DNA from 3 places in the Streptomyces sp. NPDC006997 genome. Region 1 is predicted to be linked to each of the others. Evidence: riboswitches for the same ligand, from Rfam matches in the RefSeq annotation. Region 1 holds a riboswitch; each other region holds the start of a gene.
What was found. Region 1 has a riboswitch for cyclic di-AMP ahead of ABZ659_RS17970 (NlpC/P60 family protein). Riboswitches for the same ligand answer to the same signal wherever they lie in the genome.
Positions count from the first base shown of each region.

Region 2: linked by a shared signal. The riboswitch ahead of ABZ659_RS22790 (transglycosylase SLT domain-containing protein) and the one ahead of ABZ659_RS17970 (NlpC/P60 family protein) in region 1 are both predicted to bind cyclic di-AMP.
Region 3: linked by a shared signal. The riboswitch ahead of ABZ659_RS33555 (M23 family metallopeptidase) and the one ahead of ABZ659_RS17970 (NlpC/P60 family protein) in region 1 are both predicted to bind cyclic di-AMP.

Region 1 covers NZ_JBEYHH010000016.1:122,357-129,723, forward strand. Annotated here, with positions in the region: gene ABZ659_RS17960 (M23 family metallopeptidase) at 1-992, shown strand, start outside; gene pcrA (DNA helicase PcrA) at 1,086-3,536, opposite strand; cyclic di-AMP (ydaO/yuaA leader) riboswitch at 3,830-4,001, shown strand; gene ABZ659_RS17970 (NlpC/P60 family protein) at 4,009-5,211, shown strand; gene ABZ659_RS17975 (hypothetical protein) at 5,265-5,618, opposite strand; gene ABZ659_RS17980 (C40 family peptidase) at 6,033-7,091, shown strand; gene ABZ659_RS17985 (response regulator transcription factor) at 7,116-7,367, opposite strand, start outside.
Region 2 covers NZ_JBEYHH010000022.1:116,834-124,200, reverse strand. Annotated here, with positions in the region: gene ABZ659_RS22800 (DUF2092 domain-containing protein) at 1-178, opposite strand, end outside; gene ABZ659_RS22795 (polyprenyl synthetase family protein) at 540-1,550, opposite strand; cyclic di-AMP (ydaO/yuaA leader) riboswitch at 2,209-2,399, shown strand; gene ABZ659_RS22790 (transglycosylase SLT domain-containing protein) at 2,405-2,893, shown strand; gene ABZ659_RS22785 (HAD family hydrolase) at 2,940-3,770, opposite strand; gene fahA (fumarylacetoacetase) at 4,035-5,249, shown strand; gene ABZ659_RS22775 (M56 family metallopeptidase) at 5,459-6,397, shown strand; gene recQ (DNA helicase RecQ) at 6,440-7,367, opposite strand, start outside.
Region 3 covers NZ_JBEYHH010000057.1:15,619-22,985, forward strand. Annotated here, with positions in the region: gene trmB (tRNA (guanosine(46)-N7)-methyltransferase TrmB) at 402-1,223, shown strand; gene ABZ659_RS33550 (PrsW family intramembrane metalloprotease) at 1,264-2,574, shown strand; gene ABZ659_RS33555 (M23 family metallopeptidase) at 2,674-3,750, opposite strand; cyclic di-AMP (ydaO/yuaA leader) riboswitch at 3,762-3,919, opposite strand; tRNA gene ABZ659_RS33560 (tRNA-Met) at 4,232-4,305, opposite strand; gene ABZ659_RS33565 (alginate lyase family protein) at 4,353-5,585, opposite strand; gene ABZ659_RS33570 (dihydrofolate reductase family protein) at 6,106-7,254, opposite strand; gene ABZ659_RS33575 (MarR family transcriptional regulator) at 7,315-7,367, shown strand, end outside.

The DNA.
Region 1 (7,367 bases):
ACGGCACCGGACACGACGAGCACGGCTACCCGCGGGACGCCTACGCGTCCCAGGCGGATCACGACCCCTACGGCCAGCACCAGGTCCCGGACCACGAGGGCTTCCCTGATACCGGGGCGCCCGACGCCCACCAGGAAAGCACCGACGACGAACCCGAGTTGAGCCGCACCGGCGAACTGCCCGCCGTGGAGCCGCTCCTCGACGACCAGGAAGAAGGCGCGCCGCTCCCCGCCACCCGCGCCGCGGCCCGCGCGTCCCGCTCCCGCCGCCGCCAACCCGCCCGGCGCTCCGCGCTGCTGACCGTCGCCGTCCCGTCGGCGTGCGTGATGGGCGTCGCGGGGATCGCCGCCGCCTCGGTCAGCGGTTTCAGCGAGGACGAGCAGGAGGCGCCCGCGTCCGCCGCGGACGCACCGCCGGTGAAACCGGCCGCCGCCAACGACAAGCTCGCCACCCAGCTGGAGTCCCTCACCGCCGAGGCGAACGACTTCGGCGACCGGGTCAGCCGTACCCAGGAGCGCATCGACCTCAAGGCGGAGCAGGAGGCCGAGCAGAAGCGGGCGGCGGCGGAGGCGGCCCGCAAGGAGCGGCTGCGCCCGAAGTTCGCCCTGCCGGTCGCGGCGCACGGGCTGAGCGCCTACTACGGTCAGGCGGGCATCAACTGGATGTCCGTGCACACCGGCATCGACTTCCCCGTCTCCTACGGCACCACGGTGATGGCCGCGACCGACGGCACCGTGCGCACCGAGTACAACACCGCCTACGGCAACATGATGATCGTGACCGCGATGGACGGCACGGAGACGTGGTACTGCCACCTCTCCAGCTACCAGGTCCCGTCCGGTACGACGGTGAAGGCGGGCGACGCGATCGCGTTCTCCGGCAACTCCGGCAACTCGACCGGTCCGCACCTGCACTTCGAGGTCCGGCCCGGCGGTGGCTCGTCCATCGACCCGCTGGCGTGGCTGCGCAGCCACGGCCTGGACCCGTCGTAACGCGTCAGCCGTAACGGTTCTGCCAGCGCTGCCAACGCCAGCGGGCCCGCCGTACGGCACGGGCCCACCCCCGCTGGCCCGTGCGCGCGCTCCCTACAGCTTCTCCACCGGCGCGTACCGCAGCAGCAGCCGCTTCGGCTTGGCGTCGCCGAAGTCGATCGTCGCCTCGGCGTTCGCGCCCGTGCCCTTCACCGCCGTCACCGTGCCGAGCCCGAACTGGTCGTGGGTGACCCGGTCCCCGACCGCCAGCGCGACCACCGGCTTCTCGTCGGTCCTGCGGGTGGCGAACCCGGACGCCCCCGAAGCCGAGGACCGTGAACGCGACGACGACAGGGACGCCGCCACGCCCGAGACCGGGCCCGCCGGGGCCGCGGAGCCGCCGGTGCGCTTCCAGTCCACGTGCTCGCCGGGGATCTCCTCCAGGAAGCGGGAGGGCGGGTTGTACTGCGGCTGGCCCCAGGCGCTGCGCATCGCCGAGCGGGTGAGGTAGAGCCGCTCGCGGGCGCGGGTGATGCCGACGTAGGCGAGGCGGCGCTCCTCCTCCAGTTCCTTGGTCTGGCCGAGGGCGCGCATGTGCGGGAAGACGCCGTCCTCCATGCCGGTCAGGAAGACGACCGGGAACTCCAGGCCCTTGGCCGTGTGCAGGGTCATCAGGGTGATGACGCCGTCGCCGTCCTCCTCGTCGGGGATCTGGTCGGAGTCGGCGACCAGCGCGACCTGCTCCAGGAAGTCGGCGAGCGTGCCGGACTCCTCTTCCCCGCGTTCCTGCTCGAACTCCAGCGCCACGGCCGCGAGTTCCTGGAGGTTCTCGATACGCGTCTCGTCCTGGGGGTCGGTCGACGCCTGCAACTCGGCCAGGTAGCCGGTGCGTTCCAGGACGGCTTCCAGGATCGTCGCCGGACCGGCGCCGGACTCGACGATCGTCCGCAGGTCCTCCATCAGCGTGTTGAACCGCTTGACGGCGTTGGTGGACCGCGCGGCCATGCCGTACGCCTCGTCGACGCGGCGCAGCGCCTGCGGGAAGCTGATCTTCTCGCGCTGGGAGAGCGCGTCGATCATGGCCTCCGCACGGTCGCCGATGCCGCGCTTGGGCACGTTGAGGATGCGGCGCAGCGGGACGGAGTCCTCCGGGTTGGCGAGCACCCGCAGGTAGGCGAGGACGTCCCGGACCTCCTTGCGCTCGTAGAAGCGGACCCCGCCGACGACCTTGTAGGGCAGGCCGACGCGGATGAACACCTCTTCGAAGACACGGGACTGGGCGTTCGTCCGGTAGAAGACCGCGACGTCCCCGGCCTTCGCCTCGCCCGCGTCGGTGAGGCGGTCTATCTCGTCGGCGACGAACTGCGCCTCGTCGTGCTCGGTGTCGGCGACGTAGCCGGTGATGCGCGCGCCCGCGCCCGCGTTGGTCCACAGGTTCTTGGGGCGGCGGGACTCGTTGCGCTCGATGACGGCGTTGGCGACGGTGAGGATCGTCTGGGTGGAGCGGTAGTTCTGCTCAAGGAGGATCGTCGTCGCGTCCGGGTAGTCCTCCTCGAACTGGAGGATGTTGCGGATGGTCGCACCGCGGAAGGCGTAGATCGACTGGTCGGCGTCACCGACGACGCACAGCTCGGCGGGGTCCTGGTCCTCGCCGGAGGGGCCGACGAGTTCGCGGACGAGGGCGTACTGCGCGTGGTTGGTGTCCTGGTACTCGTCGACCATGACGTGCCGGAAGCGGCGGCGGTAGTGCTCGGCGACGTCCGGGAAGGCGCGCAGCAGGTTGACCGTCGTCATGATCAGGTCGTCGAAGTCGAGGGCGTTCGCCTCGCGCAGCCGTGACTGGTACAGCGCGTACGCCTGGGCGAGCGTCTTCTCGAAGCCGTCGGTGGCCTGGGCGGCGAAGTCCTCCTCGTCGACCAGCTCGTTCTTCAGGTTGCTGATCTTGGCGCTGAACGACTTGGGCGGGAACCGCTTCGGGTCGAGGTCCAGGTCGCGGCAGACCAGGGCCATCAGACGCTTGGAGTCGGCGGCGTCGTAGATCGAGAACGACGAGGTGAAGCCGAGCCGCTTGCTCTCCCGGCGCAGGATGCGCACGCACGCGCTGTGGAACGTCATCACCCACATCGCGTTCGCGCGCGGGCCGACGAGCTGCTCGACGCGCTCCTTCATCTCGCCCGCGGCCTTGTTGGTGAAGGTGATCGCGAGGATCTGCCCGGGGTGCACACCGCGGTCGGCCAGCAGGTGGGCGATGCGGTGGGTGAGCACCCGGGTCTTGCCGGACCCGGCTCCGGCCACGATGAGCAACGGGGAACCCGCGTGCACGACGGCGGCGCGCTGGTTGTCGTTCAGCCCCGCGAGCAGGGCGGCGGAGTCCACCACCGGGCGGGGCGCGCCGTCGCGGTAGTAGGCGTCGCGGTCCGGGGGCACGTCGAACTTCCCGCTGAACAGATCGTCCGGAACCGGCTCCGGTACGTGATCGTCCTCGGGCGGCGGCGGGGGTTCGTCCGCGGGGCCGCGCTGGGCCTGGAGGTCCGCCAGGAAGCTGTCGTCAAAGAGGCTGCTCATCGCTCTCCGAGTCTAGGGTGCCGCACTGACAACCGGAGCCGGATCCCGCCGACCCGGCGCCCGCACCGCCCGGGACCGCCGCGGTCCGCGCCACGGCCCCGGACCGCCCCAGCCCGCGCGCCCCTCGCCCCGACCGTCACGGATCACTCCAGCCCGGACACGGTGAGCGACGTTCCGGATAAGGTCACGAAAATGTATCGGGCATATCACCCACCAACCTTCACAGCCACCACACGAGTTGGCTACGGTGCCGAGCGGGCCGTACGACCCCCTCCGGCGAACGTCGCCGGGCCGCGCGGCCTCCGCCGAGTCCGGCGTGCCCGCGTGGCAGTGGCCGGAGCCGGGGACCCACCGATCCCGGGGTGAATCGGCTCACTCCTCCTGAGGGAGTGGCCGTAGGGCAACCCTTCCGAACCACCCGCCCGAACCCGACAGCTAACCCGGTAGGCGGTACATGGAAGGAGTCGCCTCCTTGGCGTCGCACCGCAAGTCACGTGCCGCGGGCAGCCGCGTGGCCGGTATCCGCACCCCCGGCCTGGCCACCGCCGCCCTCACCTCCGTGGCCCTGCTCTCCCAGACGGCCAACGCGGCCCCCTCGGACGACCGGCCGAGTCTGGAGGAGGTCGAGAAGAAGGTCGACGACCTCTACCGCCAGGCCGAGTCGGCGACCGAGAAGTACAACGCGGCCAAGGAGAAGACCGCGAAGCAGCGCAAGCAGGTCGACACCCTCCTCGACGACGTCGCCAAGCGCACCCAGAAGCTCAACGACGCGCGCGAGGAACTCGGTTCCTACGCCGCCGCCCAGTACCGCACCGGCGCCGCCGCCCCCACCACGGCGACCTTCCTGCTCGCGGACTCACCGCAGGACTACTTCGACCAGACCCAGCTCATGGGGCGGCTCACCAGCACCCAGAAGTCGGCGGTCGACGACTACTTCGCCGAGCAGACGGCGACGATGGAGAAGCGCCAGGAGGCCACCGACAGCCTTGAGACGCTCACCGAGTCGCGGGACGACCTCAGGACGGCCAAGTCCACCGTCCAGAAGAAGCTCGCCGACGCGCGCGACCTGCTGTCGGAGCTGACCGCCGAGGAGAAGGCGCGGCTCGCGGCGATCGAGAAGAAGAAGCAGGAGGAGGCCGAGCGCAAGGCGGCCGAGCTGGCCCGCCAGCAGGCCGAGGAGCAGCAGCGCCAGGAAGACGAAGCGGCAGCGGCAGCGGCGGCGGCCCAGGAGCAGGAGAGCGGCACCTCCGGCGCGACGGGCTCCACCGGCACCTCCACCGGTACTTCGACGGACCCCGCGGCCGACTCCTCGTACGCCTCCAAGGCCGAGAAGGCGCTCGCCTTCGCCCGCGCCCAGATCGGCAAGCCGTACGTCTGGGGCGCCACCGGCCCCGACTCCTACGACTGCTCCGGACTGACCCAGGCCGCCTGGAACGCCGCCGCGATCTCCCTGCCGCGCACCACCTACGACCAGGTCAACGCGGGCACCACGGTCTCCCTGTCCAGCGCCCAACCCGGTGACCTGGTCTTCTTCTACGACGACGTCACCCACGTCGGCATCTACATCGGCAACGGCATGATGATCCACGCCCCGAAGCCCGGCGCCTACGTGCGCGAGGAGTCGGTCTACTACGACGGCGAGTCCTCCATCCACAGCGTGGTACGGCCCGCCTGACGCCCACGCTTCCTCCGGGGGCCGGGCACGGGCCGGGCCCCCGGAGCGGGACCTCAGGTCCAGAGCACCGCGATGAAGATGTTCGTCGTGGTCAGCAGGCCGACCAGGCCGAAGAGGCCCTTGTCCACCTTCTCCTCGTCCCGCTTCACGTAGACGAGCCCGAGGATCACGATCAGCAGGGCCAGCTTCACGCCGATCTTGACGTTGTCGAGGGTCCGGTCGTCGGCCTGGTTCAGGCCGACCAGGACCACACCCGTGACCAGCATCGTCAGGGCGCCGTGCAGCATCGCGGGGACGAAGCGGGCGGTGCCCTGCCCCATCGCCTTCATTTGGGTGAGGAAGCCGCCGAGCAGCGCGGCGATTCCGATGACGTGCAGGCCGACGAAGAGGTGGATGAGTACGTCCATGGAGCCGGAGCCTAGCCACGGCCACCCCGCCGTCCGACACCGGCCCACCCCTACGGGGCCCTTCTGCCGCGCCTTGCATATATGCGCCCATAGCAGCCGCCCCGCCGCGTCGGCTCCCGGTTTCCCCACATCGGTCAGCGCACCGCGCGAAGTCGACGGCCCGCCTCGGGAGCCCCGGTCATCCCCGGTCGTCCGGCGATCCGCTGGAGTCACTTCCGTACAACGTGTCACCGGCTGGACACGCCCGGGATTAGCGTCCTCCCCCAGGTGACCGGCTCCCCAACCCGCCCTCGCCAGGGGCGGCGTCGGCCACCCCCGCCGAGAAGGTCCGGCGGCGGTCCACTCCCCTGTGCGGGCCGCCGACGGGCGCGTCCCCCCGCTCCTCACGGCCGTACGAAAGGATGTGCAGCCCAGGTGGCAGCGCACCGCAAGCCCCCACAACGTCCGGCAGGCGGCACCACCGTCCGGACCGCCGCCACCCTCGTCCTGGCGGGCGCGGCCACCGCGACCGCCTTCGACGGCACCGGGCACGCCCAGCCGGACCTCACCCCGGCGCAGGTCAGGGCCAGGGTCCACCAGCTCTACCAGGAGGCGGAGGCCGCCACCGACCAGTACAACGGGGCCCGGGAGAAGGCCGAGGCCGCCGAGGAGCGGCTGGCGGAACTGCGCGACGAGGCGGCCCGCAAGGAGGACCGGCTCAACTCGGCACGCGAGGAACTCGGTTCGGCCGCGGCGGCGCAGTACCGCGGTGGCACCCTCGACCCCACGCTCCAGCTCGCCCTCTCCGACGACCCCGACCGCTACCTCGACGGCGCCGCGTTCGCCGAGCGCGCGGGCCACCGGCAGGCCACCACCGTCACCCGTGTCCACCAGCAGATGCGGGAGATCGAGCGGTTGCGTGGCGCCGCCCGCGTGGAACTGGCCTCCCTGAAGTCACGCCAGACGGAGCTGAAGCGCCACCGGCGGACCATCACCGGCAAACTGGACGCCGCCGAACGGCTGCTCGACCGGCTGTCGGCCGGCCAACGCGCCCGCGTCACCTCCCCCGCCGCCCCCGACCGCGCCTCCCGTGCCTCGACCGGCCCCCGCGACAGCCTTCCCCCTCCCACCACCGCCGCCCCCGACTCCCGCACCGCGGCGGCCGTCTCCTACGCCTACCAGGCCCTCGGCAGCCCCTACGTCTGGGGCGCCACCGGCCCCGACGCCTTCGACTGCTCCGGCCTGACCCAGGCCGCCTACCGCGCCGCCGGGGTCTCCCTGCCCCGCACCACCTACGCCCAGATCGGCGCCGGACGCCGGGTCTCCCGCTCCGAACTCCTCCCCGGCGACATGGTCTTCTTCTACTCCGGCATCAGCCACGTCGGCCTCTACGTCGGCGGCGGCCAGATGATCCACGCCCCGAACCCTGCCTCACCGGTACGGCTGGCCCCGATCAGCGAGATGCCGTTCGCGGGGGCGACCCGGGTGGTGTGAGCGCGGAGTCAGTGCGAGGCGGCCTCACACCAGCCGTCGCGCCGTGGCCCATCTGGTCAGCTCGTGCCGGTTGGACAGCTGGAGCTTCCGCAGGACCGCCGAGACATGGGACTCGACCGTCTTCACGGAGATGTAGAGCTGCTTGGCGATCTCCTTGTAGGCATAGCCCCGGGCGATGAGCCGCAGCACCTCACGCTCGCGCTGGGTGAGGCGGTCGAGGTCCTCGTCGACCGGCGGGGCGTCGGTGGAGGCGAACGCGTCGAGGACGAACCCGGC
Region 2 (7,367 bases), on a different contig from region 1:
GAAGGTCCGGGCTGCCGGAGTCAGCGAGCGCCGGGACGAGCCCGATGGTCGCCGCGGCCACCCCCGTCACCGCGACCGGGACCACGTACCGCGCGGCCCTGCGTCGCGCCCCGCGCGCGTCGTCTCCCCGCGTGTCCCGCGCCGCGGTCGTGTTGTCGTCGGATGCGTACGGTGCCATGTCTGCCTTACCTCTCGCGTCGGCGGCGGCTGTCCGTCTCGTCACGTCCTCGTCGCGCTCTACCCCGAGCCGCCATTCTCACCCGAATTGGTGAGGAGTGGTGTTTTCCGTGGTCTCCATCTGACCAAATCGGCCCGCGAGAAGCGTCAGACCACGGAGCCAACTCCGCGTACTGCTCGGGTATGACACGCCACGACCCCGTGTGCACCGACCCGTAGGGGTGCCGGTCACCTTGCGGTCGCAGTCCGCCGACTGGGGGCACCCCCGGGGAACCTGACGGGGACGCGGCGCACGGCGCCTCCCCCGCCGGACGGATCCGGGGGGCGCCAGCGCGGTACAGACGGGGTACGACGAGCCCCGCTCACCCCGCCCGGTGCACCACCGCGTCGCACAGCTCCGTCAGCGCCGCCTTCGCGTCGCACTCACGCAGCGGCAGCAGGGCGGCCCGCGCCTCCTCCGCGTACCGCACCGTGTCGCGCCGCGCCTGCTCCAGCGCGGGGTGGGCGCGCAGCGCCGTCAGCGCGCGCTGGTGCTGGTCGTCGTCGGTGAGGTCGGAGTCGAGCAGCTTGCACAGGGCGAGGTCCTCCTCCAGCCCCAGCCGGGCGGCGCGCTCCCGCAGCCGCAGCACGGGCAGGGTGGCGATGCCCTCGCGCAGGTCGGTGCCCGGCGTCTTGCCGGACTCGTGGGAGTCGGAGGCGATGTCCAGGACGTCGTCCGCGAGCTGGAAGGCGACGCCGAGCCGTTCGCCGTACTGGGTGAGGACGTCGATGACCGTCTCGTCTGCGCCGGACATCATCGCGCCGAACCGGCAGGCGACCGCGACCAGCGAGCCGGTCTTGCCGGAGAGGACGTCGAGGTAGTGGTCGACCGGGTCGCGCCCGTCGGTGGGGCCCGCGGTCTCCAGGATCTGGCCGGTCACGAGCCGCTCGAACGCCTCGGCCTGCACCCGCACCGCCTCCGGCCCGAGGTCGGCCAGGATGTGCGAGGCGCGGGCGAAGAGGAAGTCACCCGTGAGGACCGCGACGGAGTTGCCCCAGCGGGTGTTCGCGCTCGGCACGCCGCGCCGTACCTCCGCCTCGTCCATCACGTCGTCGTGGTACAGCGTCGCCAGGTGGGTCAGCTCCACGACCACCGCGGAAGGCACGATTCCGGGGGCGTAGGGATCGCCGAACTGAGCCGCGAGCATCACCAGCAGTGGCCGGAAACGCTTCCCGCCCGCCCGCACGAGATGCTGGGCGGCGCCGGTGATGGCAGGGACCTCACTCTTGGTTGCCTCAAGCAACCCTTCCTCGACGGCCGCCAGCCCAGCCTGGACATCGGCCTCCAGGGCCTGGTCCCGCACGCTCAGCCCGAATGGCCCGACGACGGTCACGAGGGGTCTCCTGTCTGCTGGTATCCACCGGCGCTTACGCGGTTTGTCGATACGTCGCTGCCTTCACTCAAGTCAGCGTATCCGGTCATGTTTCGATCACCGAGGGCGCCCACCGTTGCGGCACGGGCGGCATCGGATCACGGTCGGTATGTTTTTGATCATTCGATACGAGTGGATATGCGGGCTAAGTGAGTGAATACGGCCAGATACACCCGAACGTGGTGCACTGCACCCCTTTGTTCGCCATGATGGCATGAACACGCCCCCCCTCGGACGCCCCCCCGGGTGACCGATACGGCAACGACACACCCCTCGGGAGGGGTTCCGGATTCGCCAGGACACCAACCCGACCTTGAGGGCGAGTTGGCAGTAATGCCCGTTTTGACGCTCTTGTTAACGCCCGTGACATGCCTCACCCCGACCCCGCGAGTCCGCCCCCTCCCCTCCACCACTTCCTCCACCCGAACCCCCGCCATCCCCCCAGCAGTTGCTTCTGCGCCTTCACAAAGGATCAAGTACCCCGAAATCACCCGATCAAGGTCGATCACACACCGAACGGTGTGATGCGCGGATCCCGCACTTGTTTCCGACATGTGCTCTCGCATACGTTCCCGGCCTGTCGGGCGGACGCCGAATCCTGCCACCGCTCCGGCACCCACTGACTCACTCACTCATCCATGGCAGGAGCGGGGGACCCAGGTAAGTCGCCGGGCCGCGACGCGTACGACGTCACACGACGCCGTACGTCGCCACGGCACGGCTCGGGGTGAAGCCGTACCCGCGCAGGGCACGGCCGGGCAGCTCCCGCCCGAACCCGACAGCTCACCTCGCAGGCGCCGGAGAGGACGTTCACCATGCCCGCAGACGGCCAGCCCCGCCGTGCCCGCACCACCCGCCTCGCCCGCACGATCGCCCTCGCCAGCACCGGCGCCGCCGTGCTCGCGCTGCCGCTGATCGGCGCGACCAGCGCCTCCGCCCGGACCCCGACGGCCACCACGGCCGCGACCGCCGCCACGGCGTACCCGGACAACCTCGACGGCTGGATCCGCGAGTCGCTCACCGTGATGGCCCAGCACGGCATCCCGGGCAGCTACGACGCCATCTACCGCAACGTCATGCGCGAGTCGTCCGGCAACCCGGCCGCCATCAACCTCTGGGACTCCAACGCGGCCGCGGGCACCCCCTCCAAGGGCCTGCTCCAGGTCATCGACCCGACCTTCGCCGCCTACCACGTGCCCGGCACCGCCTTCAACCCGTACGACCCGGTCGCGAACATCACCGCCGCCTGCAACTACGCCGCCGCGCGGTACGGCTCGATCGACAACGTCTTCGGGGCGTACTGAGCCCCCGGCCCCGGCAGCCGGGCCGACGCCCGGCCCTCGGCCCCAGTCAGCCTTGTGAGCTGAGGCGTTCGAGGACGACGGCGACACCGTCGTCCTCGTTCGAGAGGGTGACCTCGTCCGCGACGGCCTTGAGTTCCGGGTGGGCGTTGGCCATGGCGACGCCGTGGCCCGCCCAGTCGAACATCGGGATGTCGTTGGGCATGTCGCCGAAGGCGATGGTGTCCTGCGGGCGCAGCCCGAGGTGTCCGGCGGCCAGCGCCAGCCCGGTCGCCTTGGTGACGCCGCAGGGCTGGAGTTCCACCGTCCCCGGTCCCGACATGGTGACCGTCGCCAGCGAGCCCGCCACCGCGCGGGCCACCGACGCCAACTCGTCGTCCGACAGGGTGGCGTGGCGCAACAGGACCTTGCTGATGGGCGCGCACCACAGGTCGTCGCGCCGGTCCACCCGTACCGCGGGCAGGGTGGGGTGCGGCATCTCGTAGCCCGGTTCGATGAGCGTGAGCCCCTCGACCCCGTCCTGGTCGACCGCCGCGTGGACCTGGCCGACCTCCGCCTCGATCTTGCCGAGCGCCGTCTCGGCCAACTGCCGGTCCAGGGTCACGGACCACAGCAGACGGTCCGCGCCGGCGTCGTACAACTGCGCGCCCTGCCCGCACACCGCGAGCCCCGTGCTGCCCAGGAGCTCCAGCAGCGGGCGCACCCTCGGCGCCGGTCGCCCCGTCACCACCAGATGTCGGGCGCCCACCTCGGCCACCCGGGCGAGCGTGCTGAGCGACCGGTCGGAGAAGGTGTCGTCGCCGCGGAGCAACGTCCCGTCCAGGTCGGTGGCGATGAGGGAGTACGTGGTGCGCTCGGCATATGCGATGGGTGCGGCCATGATCAGAGAATACGGACATCGCGCCCCCTTCGTTGACCCTTGTTCCGGCCTCAACTTCCTTACTCCGCTCCGTGCTTAGGCCCCGCGACCGGTTCCGGGCCCCGGGGGCCGCCGGACCAGAACAGGCACATCCCGCCACCACCTTTCCGGCATAACACCCTCTTCGGGCGTATCGGACAGTGCCCAAGACGGCCGCCTCCGCCGTAACGTGTGGCCCGACCACCTGAATGTGTGGCGCGCCCGCAGAAAGAGAGGCAGCACCCCATGCCCCCCTTCGATGTCCCCGAGGGCGATCCCTTCGGACCGCACAACCTTCCGTACGGCGTGTTCTCACTCCCCGGCAGCGCGGACCGCAGGATCGGCGTCCGCCTCGGCGACCACGTCCTCGACGCCGGTGCGGCGGCCCTGACCCTGGGCTCCCCCTATGCCGCCCTGCTCGGCCGCCCGACCTTGAACCCGCTGCTGGCCGCGGGCCGCACCACCTGGTCGGACGTACGCCGCGCGCTGACGGCGTGGGTGACCGTGCCCTCCCACCGCGAGGCCCTGGAGCCGCTGTTCCACCCGCTCTCCTCGGTGACCCTGCACCTCCCCTTCGAGGTCGCGGACTACGTCGACTTCTACGCCTCCGAGAACCACGCCCGGAACGTCGGCCAGATCTTCCGCCCGGACGCCGCGGACTCCCTGACCCCCAACTGGAAGCACCTGCCCATCGGTTACCACGGCCGCTCCGGCACGGTCGTCGTCTCCGGCACCGACGTGGTGCGCCCCTCCGGCCAGCGCAAGGCACCGACCGACCCCGCGCCGGGCTTCGGGCCCTCCGTCCGGCTGGACATCGAGGCCGAGGTCGGCTTCGTGGTCGGCGCGCCGTCACCGATGGGCAGCCCCGTCGCGCTGGGCGACTTCCGTGAGCACGTCTTCGGTCTCTGCCTCCTCAACGACTGGTCCGCACGCGACATCCAGGCCTGGGAGTACGTCCCCCTCGGTCCGTTCCTCGGCAAGTCCTTCGCCACCTCCGTCTCGGCGTGGATCACCCCGCTGGACGCCCTGGACGAGGCCCGGGTCGCCCCGCCGGAGCGCACCCACCCGCTGCTGCCCTACCTGGACGACGCCCGGGAGGAGCCCGGCGGCTACGACCTGCGTCTCTCCGTCGCCGTCAACGGCCACGTCATCTCCGACCCCCCCTTCTCCACCATGTACTGGACGGCCGCCCAGCAGCTCGCCCACATGACCGTCAACGGCGCCTCCCTGCGCACCGGTGACCTGTACGGCTCCGGTACGGTCAGCGGCCCGGCCGAACGCGAACGCGGCTCCCTGCTGGAGCTGACCTGGAACGGCCGGGACGCCCTCGAACTCCCCGACGGCAAGCGCACGTTCCTGGAGGACGGGGACGTCGTCACCATGACCGCGTGGGCGCCGGGCCCGGACGGCGCCCGGGTCGGCCTGGGCGAGGTGACCGGCCGGATCGTCGCGGCCGGCTGAGCCACCGCCCGCCACAACCGGACTCCGCCGGAGCGCTGACTCCGACCGCCCGCCGCCGTCATACTGGCGGCGGGCGGAACGCGTACGGCCCCGGCCGACCGCGCGCGCCTTGAGCCGCGCTACCCCGCGCCACCCGAACTCGCCGTACCCGTACTCCCGTTACCGCCGACCATCCCGATACTTCCGATCAGGATCCGGAGCCGAGTGGCATGACCGTCTGCCTGCTCCTGCTGAGCATCGTCGCTCTGACGGCCGCCGTACCCGTGCCGCGGCTGCTGACCCGGGCCACCTGGCCCGAGCGGGAGCCGGTGGTGGGGCTGTGGGTGTGGCAGTGCCTGGTCGCCACGGTGCTGCTGAGTTGTCTGACCGCGCTCGTCCTGGGCACCGCGGCCGTCTTCCAGACCGTGCGCGCCCAGGTCTTCGCCCCGGCACCGGCCGCCGTCACCGCCGCGTACGACCTGTCCACCGCGCCGCCCTGGGCGGTCGCCCTCACCCTGCTGCTGGCCTGCGGTGCCGCCTGGACCGGCGCCATGCTCGCCCGGGAACTGTTCGAGGCGCGGCGCCGCCGTCTGCACGCCCGCACCGTGCTGCGGGAACGCGCCCCCGACCTGCCCGCCGGGCTCCCGGCCGCCCGGGGCCCGCTGCTGGTGTTGGAGGACGAGTACCCCGACGCCTGGTGGATGCCGGGACACCCGCCCCAGCTCGTCGTCACCACGGGCGCGCTGCAACGGCTCACCGACCCCCAGCTCGACGCCGTCCTCACCCATGAGCGCGGCCATGCCCGCGCCCGCCACGACTGGCTGGTCCACCTCTCCACCGCGCTCGCCACCGGATTCCCCCACATCCCGTTGTTCGCCCACTTCTGCGACCAGACCCGCCGTCTGGTCGAACTCGCCGCCGACGACACGGCGTCCCGCCGCTGCGGCCACCTCACCACCGCGCTGGCCCTGATCGAGCTGAACCAGCACCGCGGCGTCCTGTCCTGCGCCTCCAGCCGTCGACTCCTCGGGGAGCGCGTGGACCGGCTGCTGGAGCCCCCGCCCCGCCTGGGCCGCCGCGACCGCGCCCTGACCACCACGGCGGCGGCGCTGGTGCCCCTGCTCCCCCTCCTGATCACCTTCGCCCCGGGCCTGACCGCGCTGAGCTGACGGCGGCCGCTCCCGGTCCTCCGGATACGCCCAGTCCTCCGGCTATGCCCAGTCCTCCGGCTCCGGCTCGGGTTCCGTCTCCGGCCACATGCCGTCGTCGTCCGCGGCGGCCCTGGCCGCCGGGCGCGTCCCCGTGCTGTCCGGCTCCGCTCCCACCTCCGCGCCCGACTCGCCGCCGTCGCCGCCGAGGCCGGCGAGGACGCCGAGCACTCCCTCCCCGTACGTCGCCAGCTTCTTCTCGCCGACGCCGCTGATGCCGCCGAGCTGCGCCACCGACGTCGGCCACGCCATGGCGATCTCCCGCAGCGTGGCGTCGTGGAAGATGACGTACGCGGGGACGCCCTGCTCACGGGCCTGCTCGGCGCGCCAGGCACGCAGCGCCTCGAACGCGGGCAGCAGCTCCGCGGGCAGCTCCGCCGCCGCCGTCTTCGCCTTGCGCTCGCCGCGCCCGGAGCCCGTCGAGCCGGACGCCGACGACGACCGGGCGGGCTTCTTCGGCTCCTTGCGCAGCGGCACCTCCCGCTCCCGCCGCAGCACCGCCCCGCTCGCGTCCGTGAGCACCAGCGTGCCGTACTCGCCCTCGACCGCGAGCAGGCCCTGGGCCAGCAGCTGCCGGACGACACCGCGCCACTCGCCCTCGGTCAGCTCCTGGCCGATGCCGAACACGGAGAGCTGGTCGTGGTCGAACTGGATCACCTTGCCGGTGCGCTTGCCCAGCAGGATGTCGACGATCTGCACCGCGCCGAACTTCTGCCCGCGCTCCCGCTGCAACCGCACCACCGCCGACAGCACCTTCTGCGCGGCGACCGTGCCGTCCCAGGTCTCCGGTGGTGTCAGACAGGTGTCGCAGTTGCCGCATCCCGCCGGGGCGGGTTCCTGGCCGAAGTAGGCGAGCAGCTGGCCCCGGCGGCACCGGGCGGTCTCGCACAGCGCCAGCATCGAGTCCAGGTGCGCGGCGGCCCGCCGCTGG
Region 3 (7,367 bases), on a different contig from region 1:
GCAGGGGGACCCCATCACCCCAACGGCACGACGGCCCACGGCGACGGCAGATGTGGCCCTCTCCGCCAAGCCGCTGCCGGGTGGGTCCCGCCCTGGCTGCGGGCCGGCAGACGGCTGCCCGCAGCGAGGGCGGATCTGGGCGACGGCCCGCAGCGAGGGCGGATCTGGGCGACGGCCCGCAGTCGCCGTACGACGGAAGGGGACGTGTCGGGGGGTGTCCGCCCGCAGTGGTTCGCGCGGAAAACCCCGCACACCCCTCACCCCACAGCCCGCGCGGTTCCGAGGACGGACACCCCCCGGCACGGCCCCGCACCACCCCCCGGCAGACAGCGCTACCCCAGCCACCCACCAAACAGCCACAGGCCGCCGCAGGCATCACGCGCCGTAAAATCGGTCGCATTGTGTCTGAGTCGTTGAGCAACCACCCCACCACCCCCACGCCCGCCCCCCGAGCGAAGGACGAGCCGCGGTTCCCCGACGGCCCCAAGGCCGACCCGGCGGGCTCGCACTTCGAGCGCCGTATCCGCAGCTTCCAGCCGCGCAGAAGCCGCGTGACCACCGGCCAGGCCGAGGCCCTGCAGCGCCTGTGGCCCAAGTGGGGCCTCGACATCGACGGCCACACGGTCATCGACCTCGCCGACCTCTTCGGCAACGACCACCCCGTAGCCCTGGAGATCGGCTTCGGCATGGGCGAGGCCACCGCCCAGATGGCCGCCGCCGACCCCCGCACCAACATCCTCGCCGTGGACGTCCACACCCCCGGCCAGGGCAACCTCCTCAACCTCGCCGACCGCAACAGCCTCACCAACATCCGCGTGGGCAACGGCGACGCCATCATCCTGCTCCGCGAGATGCTCGCCCCCGACTCCCTGGACGCCCTCCGCGTCTACTTCCCCGACCCCTGGCCCAAGAAGCGGCACCACAAGCGCCGCCTGATCCAGCCGGACTTCCTCACCCTCGCCGCCACCCGCCTCAAGCCCGGCGCGCTGGTGCACTGCGCCACCGACTGGGAGCCGTACGCCGAGCAGATGCTCGACGTCCTCACCGCGCACCCCGACTTCGAGAACACCCAGCCGGACGGCGGCTTCGCGCCCCGCCCCGCCCACCGCCCGCTCACCCGTTTCGAGGGCCAGGGCCTGGACAAGGGTCATGTCGTGAACGACCTGCTCTTCCGTCGCGTACCGCGCCTACAGCACACTGACCTGCCCCACCCCGGCGCCTGACCACCGCGGACAGCGCCCCACCCCCGTTAGGGTCGATGCCGTGGCCACCAGTCCCGCGTACCAGACGTACGGAACGTACCCGGCGTACCCAGCCCCCCGCCCCCGCTGGTGGCACCGCGCCTGGGTCCGCTACGGCGCCCTCTTCACGCTCCTCGCGCTCTCCGGCCTCGTCATCCTCGCCCTCGTCCGCAGGGAGACCGGCACCGACGGGTTCCTGGTGGGGCTCGGCCTCGCCGTCCTCCCCGTCCCCCTCCTCGTCACCGCCTTCCGCTGGCTCGACCGCGTGGCCCCCGCCCCCTGGCGCAACCTCGTCTTCGCCTTCGCCTGGGGCGCCTGCGCCGCCGCCCTGATAGCGATCGTCGCCAACAGCTTCGCCACCCGCTGGATCGCCACGACCACCGCCGACCCGGTCGGCGCGGACACCCTCGGCGCGACGGTGATAGCCCCGGTCGTCGAGGAGTCGGCGAAGGCCGCCGCCGTACTCCTGGTCTTCCTCTTCCGCAGGAGGGACTTCACCGGGATCGTCGACGGCGTCGTCATAGCCGGTGTCACCGCCACCGGCTTCGCCTTCACCGAGAACATCCTCTACCTCGGCACCGCCTTCGGCACCGACCAGCTCACCGGCGGCAGCGGCATCGCGTCCGTCACCGCGGCGACGTTCTTCGTGCGCATCATCATGTCCCCGTTCGCGCACCCCCTGTTCACCGTCCTGACCGGCATCGGCTTCGGCATCGCCGCGCTCGGCGCCGACCGGCAGCGCGTGCGCCGCGTCCTGCTCCCGCTGTCGGGGCTACTGCTCGCGATGGGCACGCACGCCCTGTGGAACGGCTCGGCGTCCTTCGGCCCGTACGGCTTCTTCGCGGTGTACGGCCTGTTCATGGTCCCGGTCTTCGGCCTGCTGGTCTGGCTGGCCGTCTACACCCGCCAACGCGAACTGCGCACCGTACGCGAGGAACTGCCCGTCTACACCGCCGCGGGCTGGCTCACCCCGGCCGAGCCGTACGCGCTCGGCTCCCTGCGGGCGCGCCGCCTGGCCCGCGGGTACGCCGGTCACCACCTGGGCAAACCGGCGTCGCGCACGGTGGCGCAGTACGAGGCGTACGCGACGGCACTGGCGTTCCTGCGGCACCGGGCCCGCCGCGGCCGGGCCGGGGCGGACTTCGCCGTACGGGAACGGGAACTGCTGCACGAGCTGTGGAGCCGCCGGGACATCGCCTACCCGGCCCTGGACCACGCGGCGCGCATGACGGCTCCGGTGCGTCCGGTGTACGGATGGGTGCCGACGCAGACGCCCTACGCGGCCTATCCGGCTCAGCCGGCTCAGCCGGTCCACAATCCCTACCAGCACTGAACCGGCAGCCCTGACGTCGGGGGGTTGCCGTCAGGACCGCCGGGGATCAGGGTGAAGCGGGGGTGGAAGCGGAGTAGGGGGATGCCGCGAGACGCTCGCTCAGGGCGTGAGCCCCTTGCCCTGGAGCCAGGCCATCGGGTCGATCCCGCCGCCCCCGTCCGGGTGCACCTCCAAGTGCAGGTGCGGCCCGGTGACGTTGCCCGTCGCGCCCACGCGCCCGATGACGTCGCCGGTGGTCACCTTCTGACCGACGCTGACGCTGATCGACGACTGGTGGGCGTACCAGATCTCGGTGCCGTCATCGAGGGTGAGGACCGTCTTGTAGCCGTACGAGCCGTCCCACCCGGCCTGCGTGATCGTGCCGCTGTGGACCGCCTTGATGAGCGTGCCCGTGGGCGCGGCGAAGTCCAGGCCGGTGTGGTAGCCGGAGGACCACATCGCACCGGCCTGACCGTAGGTCGAGGTGATCGTGTACGAGGAGGTCGGCAGCGTGTACTGCCGGGCCAGCTCGGCGAGCCGCTCGGCCTCGGCCTTCTTGCGGGCCTCTTCCTCCGCGGCGGCCTTCTCGGCGGCGGCCTTGGCCGCGGCCTCCTCCTCCGCCTTCTCGGCGGCCTCGGCGGCGGCCTTCGCTGCGGCGGCCTCGGCGGCCTGCTGCGCCTTGGTGTCGACCTGGTCCTGCTGCTGCTCGGCCTGGGCCATGATGCGGGCGCGCAGTGCCTCACCGGCGTCGGTGGTGCCCTCGGCGGTGTCCGTGGTGGTGACGCCGACGCCGCTGAGCGGGGTAGCGGCCTCTTCGGCGGGCTCGGCGGCGGTGTCCTCGGAGTCGTCGTCCGAGAAGGGGGAGCCGACGGAGGGCAGGTCGGGTATGGAGATGGAGACCGGCGGCTTGCCCGTCTGCGCGGTGGCCATGCCGCCCGCGCCGACGGCGGCTATGACGCCGACGCCGAGAACGGTGGAGCTGCGGGCGAGGCCGCCGCCGCGCTGCTTGCTGACGCGGTGCCGTCCGCGTACGGGGCGGATGGAGTCCGCGGTGGGGTTCCACTCCTCCCAGGGGCCCTCGTCGGTGCGCTCGCCGCCGTAGACGACGGTGTCGACGGTGTCGACGGTGTCGACGGGACGGACGGAACCGGGGTCGGAGCCGAAGGCAGCAGGGGTGCCAGGCCGGTTGGACGCCACGTAGGCGTACTCCTTCCTTCCTTCTTCGCCTACCGGGTTAGCTGACGGGTTCGGAGCAGGAAGGTCTCCTACGCGCGTAAACCAGTCGTACTTCTACGGTGGTTGACGCGCGATTCACCCCAGGGTGGTGGTTCCCCGGTTCCCTCGCGGGATTCGGCGCGTGCGCACGGAGCCGTCTCTTGTGACGGCTGGGACGACCGCGCTGCGTTATCGGACGTTAATAGAACCGGGGGCTGAATTCCAAGCCGTTCCGCTTGATCATTACCGAACGCTGGGGGACGTACGGGGCCATGAACGGCGAAAATCGGGCGAGTTGGCCGGGGATTGGGTTCCTGACTGTATGTCAGTTGTTATGCGGAGGGCGTTCGAGGGGTCACGGGTTGTGACGGGGGGCGGGCGGCCACGCCGGGAGATGTGAAGTCGTACGCCACAACGCTTAGGGCCGGAATCCATGTACTGGATTCCGGCCCTAAGCCTTCAGTAGCGGGGACAGGATTTGAACCTGCGACCTCTGGGTTATGAGCCCAGCGAGCTACCGAGCTGCTCCACCCCGCGGCGTTGACACCAGTGTACGCCATTGGCGGGGGGCCCAGCACACGCCTTTATCCGGGGTTGTTCGCGTGGGTCAGGGTCTCCCAGGAGACGAAGCGGCCGTCGGCGCCTGCGGGGCGGGTACGGCGGGCGAGTTCGCGGGCGTCGTCGAGGGGGGTGTCGCCGTCGCCGGTGTCGTCGAGGCGGTGGTCGAGGTGGTTGAGGACGACCTCCAGGTGCGGGCCCATGTTCCGGTCCGCCTTGCCTGCGCAGAGCCAGGCGGGGGTGGGGCCGGTGCGGCGGAGCTGGTGGCGGGCGTGCAGGGTGAGGGTGGCGGTCAGGCGGTCCTTGAGTTCGTCGTAGAGGTCGACGCCCTGGTGCCAGGCGGTCTCGGCGATGTGGGCGGTGGCGGCGAGGGAGTAGCCGACGTGGCGGAAGTCGTGGCAGGTCTCCTGGGTGAGGCCGTCCTTGTACGTCTTCTGGCCGAACCAGTACGTGGAGATCTCGGCCGGGGTGTTGATGGTGCCGCCCTTCGGGGGGCGCGGGCGGGGGCCGTCCTTGGCCAGGTAGAAGTAGGCGGGGACGCGGGCGCGGGCGCGGGCGAGGGCGTCGTCGAAGGTCTGGTGGTCGTCGAGGAAGACGGCGATGGCGAGGGCCGCGTTGGTCATGGCGAGGTCCCAGTTGCCGTTGAAGTCGGGGACGCGGGCGGTGACCTCGGGGAGGTGGGCCGTGCGGAGCATGTCCTCGAAGCGGCGTACGCGGCCCTGGGGCCAGCCGGAGTCGGGGGTGTACCGGATGATCTCCGCGGCGCGGGCCCAGGTGGCGCCGGACCAGGCGGCCTGGAGGGCGGCGTTGCCGCCGGTGTGCCGTTTCAGCTTGGCGGACCAGGCGTCCATGATGGCGGTGGCCTTGGCGGCGTGCTGTTCCTTGCCGGTGACGGTGAAGAGGAGGGCCTGGGTGTAGGCGGCGATGGCGTCGCGGCGCTCGGCTCGGCAGCCGGGGCCTGGTCTGCCGTTGGTGGGGCAGGAGACGGTCGCGGAGGGCTTCGGGGTGTAGCGGTACGAGCCGTACTCGCTGTCCCGCATGTCGAGGTACGCCTTCAGCCAGGGCTGTTTGCCCGCGGTGACGTTCTCGCGGACGGCCTTGAGCTGTGACTTGCCGACGAGGATGCCGGGGTGGGTGAAGTCGGCGTCGGGGGGTAGGGCGCGGGCCATGCTGCGGGCCTCGGAATCCAGACTGCCGCACCCGCCGAGCAGCCCGGCGAGACAGCTGACGACCACCCCGAACACCACACTCCGCGCCATCGACCTCACGCCCCACCACCTCCGCACTGTCCGCCAGCCTGTCCCTGGCAGCGTGCCCCGCCGCGTGGCGCCGCGCAGGTCCATTGCTCCAGATGCACGCCTGCGGCGGCCTGTGGCTGTTTGGTGGGTGGCTGGTGTGGCGCTGTCTGCCGGGGGGTGGTGCGGGGCCGCGCCGGGGGGTGTCCGTCCTCGGAACCGCGCGGGCTGTGGGGTGCGGGGTGTGCGGGGTCTTCCGCGCGAACCACTGCGGGCGGACACCCCCCGACCCGTCCCCTTCCGTCGTACGGCGACTGCGGGCCGTCGCCCAGATCCGCCCTCGCTGCGGGCCGTCGCCCACATCCGCCCTCGCTGCGGGCAGCCGTCTGCCGACCGAGCTGTGGGCCGTCGTGCCGCCGGGGCCATGGGGGTACCTCCTGCTCGAAGAGCTTGGGGGAGGCACCCCGCCGCGCCGGGCCTCGCGGCCATCCCCCGGCGCCAGCAGCCCCGCCGGCACCCCCACCTACCGCCCCGCAAAACCCCGTCAACCCACCAAGTGTCGGTTCGGCGCCACCGCCGCCCCCTCGAACTCCGGCAGCAGCACCACCTGCGCCCCCTCCCCCACCAACACCCCACGCCCATCCGCCCCGGCGACGAACGTGTCCGGCTCCCGCCACCCCGTAACCACCCTCCGCACCCCCGCGTCAAGAATCAGCCGCGCACATGCCCGAGGACGCGACGCCCGCCGGGCGCAGGGCTCCAGGCTGCTGTACACCGTCGCACCGGCCAGCCGCAGCCGCCCCACGTCCCCCACGTCCCCCACGTCGATCTTCCCCAGCGCCGCCTCCTCCGCGTGGACGACGGGATCTCCGCCCTCCCGGGAGTAGCCGCGGGCCAGCTCGGTGCCGTCCGCCGCGACGACCACCGCCCCCACGCTGAAGGCCGTGTCCGACGGCGGGCACAGCGCCGCCAGCTCGCAGGCGAGCCGCAGCCAGTGGCGGTCGGCGGCGTTGGGCAGCGACCCGGCGCCGGGGGCGGTGGGCTCGTAGCGTAGGAGGACCGTGTCGCCGAGCGGCCGGGTCTCCCGCAGGCGCAGTCGGCCCGCCTGGTAGGACCCCGGCCCGAAGAGGCGCGGCGCCGTCGGCTCGCCGACGAAGAGCGGGGCGACGGCGAGCTGGAGTTCGTCGGCGAGGCCCTGCTGGAGGAGCTGGGTGTGGACGGTGCCGCCGCCCTCGACCATGAGGCGCCGTACGCCGCGCACGTCGTGCAGGTGCGTCAGCAGCTTCCGCCAGTCGACGTCGGGCCCCAGGGGGACGACGGAGGTGGTGGCGGACAGGTCGGGGGCCCGCTCAGCGCCCTTGTCCGTGGTGTAGAGGATCTTGGCGCCGCCCGTGTGCCAGAAGCGCGCCGCCAGGTCGAGGTCACCGGAGGCGCTGACGGTGACCTTGAGGGGGTACTCCGGCTGGCCCGCGGCCCGGCGGGCGGCGCGGCGGGCGGCGGAGTTGACCAGCAGGCGGGGGTTGTCGGCGCGGATCGTGCCGGCGCCGACGAGGATGGCGTCGACGGAGGCCCGTACCTCGTCGACCCGGTCGAAGTCGGCGGGGGAGGAGAGGAGGAGGCGGTCGGGGCCGTTGTCGTCGAGGTAGCCGTCGAGGGAGACGGCGGCGGACAGCAGGACGTGGGGGACGGGCATCGGCGGTAGCCACCTCTCAGGTGGTGTGATTCAAGTTTTAAGCAAAACTACCCTGGGCGTATGACGACTCGCTGGCTCACCCCTGAGGAACAACGTGCCTGGCGCGCGTTCAC